Regions from separate parts of the Arthrobacter sp. B0427-1-12 genome, predicted to be linked through region 2. Evidence: riboswitches for the same ligand, from Rfam matches in the RefSeq annotation. Region 2 holds a riboswitch; the other holds the start of a gene.
What was found. Region 2 has a riboswitch for glycine ahead of cycA (D-serine/D-alanine/glycine transporter). Riboswitches for the same ligand answer to the same signal wherever they lie in the genome.

Region 1 (3,415 bases), on a different contig from region 2:
CCGGCTTGGCCAGGCCGACCAGCGCGTTCAGGTTGGCTCCGTCGATGTACACCTGGCCGCCGGCGGCGTGGACCGCATCGCAGACCTCGCGGACGTCGGCGTCGTACACGCCGTGAGTGGACGGGTAGGTGATCATGATGCCGGCCAGCTGGTCGGCATGCTTCTCGATCTTTGCCTTCAGGTCGGCGTGGTCGATCGTGCCGTCGTGCGCGGTGGCCACGACGACGACCTTCAGGCCCGCCAGCACCGCGGACGCGGCGTTGGTGCCGTGTGCGGAAGCAGGGATCAGGCAGACATCGCGCTGGTCATCGCCGTTGGCCAGGTGGTAACGGCGGATGGCCAGCAGGCCGGCGTACTCGCCTTGCGATCCGGCGTTCGGCTGGATGGAGACGCCGGCGTAGCCGGTGATCTCGGACAGCCGGGCCTCCAGGTCGGCGATCAGTTCCCGCCAGCCCACGGTCTGGTGATCCGGAGCGAAGGGGTGGATGGAGGCGAACTCCGGCCAGCTGATGGATTCCATCTCCGCCGTCGCGTTCAGCTTCATGGTGCAGGAGCCCAGCGGAATCATGGTCCGGTCCAGCGCCAGGTCGCGGTCGGACAGGCGGCGCAGGTAGCGGAGCATCTGCGTCTCGGACCGGTGCATGTGGAAGACAGGGTGGGTCAGGTACGCGGAGGTGCGTTCGACGTCAGACTTCAGCTCGAAACCGGGGGTCGCCGAGGCGGCCGCCCGGACCTTGGCCTCAGCGTCGTCGACACCGAAGGCTCCGGCAACCGCGGCCAGGTGTGCCGCCGTCGTGGTTTCGTCGCAGGAGATGCCCACCTGGTCCGCGTCGATGCTGCGCAGGTTGATGCCCTTGGCCTCGGCGGCCTTGATGACCTCGCCCGCACGGCCCGGGACGCGGACGGTGAGGGTGTCGAAGAAGTGCTCCGAGGCGAGCTCCAAGCCGGCGCCCGTGAGGACGGAGGCCAGGGTGCGGGCGTGGCCGCTGGTCCGCTGCGCGATGGCCTTCAGGCCCTCCGGGCCGTGGTAGACGGCGTACATGCTGGAAACGATCGCCAGCAGGGCCTGGGCCGTGCAGATGTTGGACGTGGCCTTTTCGCGGCGGATGTGCTGTTCGCGTGTCTGCAGGGCCAGACGGTAGGCGGCAGTACCGGCGGAGTCCTTGGAGACGCCGACCAGCCGGCCCGGCAGCGAGCGCTCCAGGCCCGTGCGCACGGCCATGTAGGCAGCGTGCGGGCCACCGTAGAACAGCGGCACGCCGAAGCGCTGGGAGTTGCCGACGGCGATATCGGCGCCCTGGTCGCCGGGCGGGGTGATGAGAGTGAGGGCCAGCAGGTCGGCAGCGACCGTCACCATGGCACCGCGGGCCTTCGCGGCCTTGATCACCGCAGCGTGGCTGCCGACGTTGCCGGAGGCACCCGGCTGCTGCAGCACGATGCCGACGATGTCCCCTTCGGGCAGTCCGGCGGACAGGTCCACAACCTCAACCTCGAAGTCCAGTGCCTTGGCCCGGCCCTTAACGACTGCAATGGTCTGCGGCAGCACGTCCTGGTCCAGGACGACTTTGCCGTCCTGGTGCGCCTTGTTGACGCGGCGCATCAGCAGCACGGCCTCGGCCACGGCGGTGGCTTCATCCAGCATGGAGGCGTTGGCGATCGGCAGTGCCGTCAGGTCCTCGACCATGGTCTGGAAGTTGAGCAGGGCCTCGAGCCGGCCCTGCGAGATTTCGGGCTGGTAGGGGGTGTAGGCGGTGTACCAGGCCGGAGACTCCAGGACATTGCGCAGGATGACCGGCGGGGTCACGGTGTCGTAGTAGCCCTGGCCAATCATCTGGACGGCCACGGTGTTCTTCGCAGCGAGCGCACGCAGGTCCGCAAGGACTTCCATTTCGCTGCGGGCGGGCGGCAGGTTCAGCGGCGCGCTCTGGCGGATGTCCGCCGGAACGGCGGTGTCGACAAGCTGGTCCACGCTGGCGTAGCCCAGCTGCTTGAGCATCGTCTCCGCGTCATTGCTGCGGGCGCCGATGTGGCGGTCGACGAAGGCTGTTTCTGTTGATTGAACCGTCATGGGGGAACTCCAGGGTATTCCGGCGTCCAGGGACGCCAATCGGATCGAGTTCCTCCCCGCTCTGTATTGGACCTGAGAGATTCCGCGCCACCTGTTTCCACAGGTTCGGCGCTTGCACCGTCGGTGAGTCCGGCGAGCTGGCCGCCTGACTGCTTTCCAGAGTTGCCTTGCCGCAGCGGTACAGGGGCCTGAGAGATTCCTGGGGAGGATTTGCTCCTACGGCGCCTGCTGATCGGATTGAGCATCAGCAGGACTCTCCCGCCGCGGTTCAGAGGCATGTTCAATTATGGGTGATGCGACTCACAACTATACGCCGGAGCCTATCCTTGAGCAAGATTCTACATGGCGCCCCCTGCTTCGCCCATACCGTCCGCAACGTCAACCAAATTGACTTTCGCTCGTGAGCCGACTCACACTGAATTTCAGGTGCGCTGAGGCGGAACAAGGACGACATGCCCGGTCCTTACGATTAGCACCACCGCGCGCCCATCGATCCGATGACAGAAAGAAGTCCGATGTCCAACCGCCCCATTCCGCCCGACGCCGAAGCCGCGGTTCCCGGGGAGGGCCACTCCCACTTGGTCACTTTCAACGAGCAGCACCAGGGCGAGCCCCACCTCGAACGCCAGCTCGCCAACCGCCACATCCAGCTGATCGCGATCGGCGGCGCCATCGGCACCGGCCTGTTCATGGGTTCGGGCAAGACGATTTCACTGGCCGGTCCGTCGGTCATCTTCGTCTACATGATCATCGGCTTCATGCTCTTCTTCGTCATGCGGGCCATGGGCGAAATCCTGCTGTCCAACCTGAATTACAAGTCCTTCAGCGACTTCGCCGCGGACCTGCTGGGGCCCTGGGCCGGGTTCTTCACCGGCTGGACCTACTGGTTCTGCTGGATTGTCACCGGCATCGCGGACGTGATCGCCATCGCCGGCTATGTGGCCTTCTGGTGGCCGGACCTCCAGCTCTGGATCCCCGCGCTGGCCGCCATCCTGCTGCTGCTGGGGCTCAACCTGCCCACGGTCAAGGCCTTCGGTGAAACCGAATTCTGGTTCGCCCTGATCAAGATCATCGCCATCGTTGGCCTCATCGTGGTCGGCCTGGTATTCATCATCACCGGCTTCACCGCCCCGAACGGCTCCGAGGCCACCTTCGCTAACCTCTGGAACGACGGCGGCATGTTCCCGACCGGCCCGATGGGCTTTATCGCCGGATTCCAGATCGCCGTATTCGCCTTCGTGGGCATCGAACTGGTGGGCACTACCGCGGCGGAGGCCAAGGATCCGGAACAGAACCTCCCCAGGGCCATCAACTCCATTCCGATCCGCGTGATGCTGTTCTACGTGG
Region 2 (3,415 bases):
GTCCCTTTACGTCCAGTCCCGCGGGGCGCTGAAGCGCGAACTGACCGCGTGCCTGCGCACCGGGCGGGCCATGAGGCAGCCCAGCCGAAAGGCCGGGCAGCGCAAGAACCGGATCCCGGGAATGATCAACATTTCCCAGCGTCCTGCCGAGGTCGAGGACCGGGCCGTGCCGGGGCATTGGGAGGGACGCTGGTCGAACGGACCACCAATTACACAATGCTCGTGCACCTGCCGGACGGGTATAAGGCCGAGCAGATGCGTGATGCACTGGCCGCGAAGATCAAGACGCTCCCCGATGTGCTGCGGCATTCCCTGACCTGGGATCAGGGCATTGAGATGCAGGACTGGAAAACCGTGAAGATCGATACCGGCATCGAGATCTACTTCTGCGACCCGCACTCGCCCTGGCAGCGCGGCATCAACAAAAACACCAACGGCCTGCTGCGCCAGTACTTCCCCAAAGGCACCGACCTGAGCGTCCACAGCGCCGCAGACCTCGACTGGATCGCCCAGGAACTCAACGACCGGCCGCGCAAAAGACTAGAGTTCAGGAAACCGATCGAACTGATCGAAGACCTCCTGTTGCAATGACCGCCTGAATCCGCCCATCCTCTAACGGGACATTCACGAGCCCTGGTGGGACACGTATTCCATCGCGCTGGGGCCATTCACAGGCATGCATAAGTTCTCGCTCATCTTTGTCGCGGTGTGCGACCGGTTTATGCGGCACAGAGCCATCGGCCGGAAGGGCGAAAGGAACCCATGCCTTGGCGTCGGTAATTCTTCGTCGTGTCGGTGGACGATCAACCGGGCAATTATTAAAATTTTAACTACAGAAACCGGCAGGGCGCGTACAGCGCCCAGGGAGGAGGAGCGCATCACCGCTGATCAATACCAAACATCAACTGCTGAAAGCCCCTCCCGAGGGGCTTTCCCTATTTATCCGCCAGTATGAAACGGACACAGTCGCCTGCCCGGGCACTTCAGCTGGTCCACGATGAATACCTGTGGAGCACCATTGAGGAGCCCACGAAAACCGGGGCAGTCCCTAACGCCAATCCGGATGGTGTGCGGGGAGGAATCTCCCGCCACGGCTCGAAAGGCATATACAGCTGTGGGTGATTCAGTTCACGCCGCAGGCCCAGTGTCGGTGCCGATCCAAATCCTGTAGCGAACCCAAGGTTCTGCCGGCCGCCGAGCACCGGCCCTTCCCCCGTAAAACCACGCCCGGCATGTCTCGTGTCCTCCATCCCGGACCGAGTCGGCCCTGTGGGGTGCCATCCGCTTGTTCACCAGCGGGCAGCAATTTCACAGACGAAGCCTGATCATCCGACCTTAAACCTGTTCAACGTCGCCGTGGTGTCGATACGCGAAAAACAATGCGGTGCCCGCGATGCGTTTGCGTGGTGCCGCCCCTCCACGCTAAGGTGTGATCCGGCTCACTTCAAAGTGGGTCATGCTTGTGATCTGCGGCGGGAGAGTTCTGCCGGTACATTCAGCAGGCGCCGTAGGAGCAAATCCTCCCCAGGAATCTCTCAGGCCCATGTACCGCCGCGGCGAGGCAACTCTGGAAAGCAGTCAGGCAGCAACCTGGCTCACCGACGGTGCAAGCGGCACCTGCGAGAGCAGTGGGCGCGGAAACTCTCAGGTCCAAGACAGAGCGGGGAGGAACACAATCACCGTGCCACCCCGGTGCCGCTTGAACTACGGAGTTCCTCATGACGACTCAACCTCGTCCAACCAAGCCTGTTGACGCACCCCACCTTGAGCGGCAGCTGTCCAACCGCCACATCCAGCTCATTGCCATCGGCGGTGCCATCGGAACCGGTCTGTTCATGGGCTCGGGCAAGACCATCTCGGCGGCCGGACCCTCGGTGATCTTTGTCTACATGATCATCGGCTTCATGCTCTTCTTCGTCATGCGGGCCATGGGCGAACTGCTGCTGAGCAACCTGTCCTACAAGTCCTTCAGCGACTTCGCCGGGGACCTGCTGGGCCCGTGGGCCGGCTTCTTCACCGGCTGGACCTACTGGTTCTGCTGGGTGGTCACCGGCATCGCCGACGTCATTGCCATCGCCGGCTACGCCAACGAACTGGTGCCGGGCATCTCGCTGTGGATTCCGGGTGTCTTCACCGTGGCCGTCCTGCTGCTGCTCAACCTGGCCACCGTCAAGGCCTTCGGTGAGACCGAGTTCTGGTTCGCGCTGATCAAGATCATCGCCATCGTGGCGCTGATCGTGACCGGCCTGGTCATGATCTTCACCGGCTTCGAGTCCGATGCCGGCCCGGCAGGCTTTAGCAACCTGTGGAGCCACGGCGGTTTCTTCCCGCAGGAATTCATGGGCTTCGTGGCAGGCTTCCAGATCGCCGTCTTCGCCTTTGTGGGCATCGAACTGGTGGGAACGACGGCGGCCGAGGCCAAGGATCCGGAAAAGAACCTTCCCAAGGCCATCAATTCCATTCCGATCCGTGTGCTGCTCTTCTACGTCGGCGCCCTGATCATCCTGATGTCGGTCACTCCCTGGACCCAGTTCGAAGCCGGCCACAGCCCCTTCATCGGCATGTTCTCGCTGGCCGGGCTCGGCATGGCCGCCACGGTCGTCAACCTGGTCGTGCTGACCTCGGCGATGTCCTCGGCCAACTCCGGGGTCTACTCGACCTCCCGCATGGTGTATGGCCTGGCGCAGGAAGGCGATGCTCCCTCCGTCTTCGCCGGGCTGTCCTCGCGCAAGGTACCCCGTAACGCACTGTTCCTGTCCTGTGTGCTGCTGCTCTCCGGGGTCGTACTCCTGTATGCCGGCGACAACATCGGCGCGGCGTTCGGCATGGTGACCACGGTTTCCGCGGTCTGCTTCATGTTTGTCTGGTCCATCATCCTGGCCAGCTACCTGGTCTTCCGGAAGCGCCGCCCGCACCTGCACGCCGCCTCCAGGTTCAAGATGCCCGGCGGTATCGTGATGGTCTGGGTGGTGTTTGCGTTCTTCGCCTTTGTCCTGTGGGCGCTGACGACCCAGCCGGACACGCTGACCGCGCTGCTGATCACCCCGGTCTGGTTCGTCATCCTGGGCATCGCCTGGGCCATCATCCGGCGCAGGCCGGCCCATATCGCCCGCTCCGCGGCGTTCCGCGCCCAGCTGGACGCCGAGGGCCGGGAACCCGGCGCCCGCGAAACCGCCCAGGTGGGGGCCGCCGAATAGTCCTGCCGCGGGCAGCCCCGGCGCCCCGATCGACGGAGGCCCCGCGCAGTGCGCGGGGCCCTCCGCCCGCACCCTGGGCGTTCCTGTTCTTTGCGCAGATGACCGCCGATCGCTGCCCGTAAACCGGCACCAGGTAACCTCCCGCGGGCACAGTCCCTTCAGCAGGTGCAGGTTATGTTCAACGACCGGGCACGGGTGAACTGCTGCCCGCGGCGGGC

Region 1: it holds a riboswitch for glycine, as region 2 does, so the genes downstream of both, gcvP (aminomethyl-transferring glycine dehydrogenase) here and cycA (D-serine/D-alanine/glycine transporter) in region 2, are expected to answer to the same signal.

What each region holds. Positions count from the first base shown of each region.
Region 1 is NZ_JBNHIC010000022.1:57,695-61,109, reverse strand. Features, by position in the region: gene gcvP (aminomethyl-transferring glycine dehydrogenase) at 1-2,068, opposite strand, end outside; glycine riboswitch at 2,120-2,233, opposite strand; glycine riboswitch at 2,235-2,339, opposite strand; gene cycA (D-serine/D-alanine/glycine transporter) at 2,584-3,415, shown strand, end outside.
Region 2 is NZ_JBNHIC010000069.1:1,521-4,935, forward strand. Features, by position in the region: partial or broken gene AC5RWU_RS21745 (IS30 family transposase) at 1-591, shown strand, start outside; glycine riboswitch at 1,464-1,561, shown strand; gene cycA (D-serine/D-alanine/glycine transporter) at 1,719-3,197, shown strand.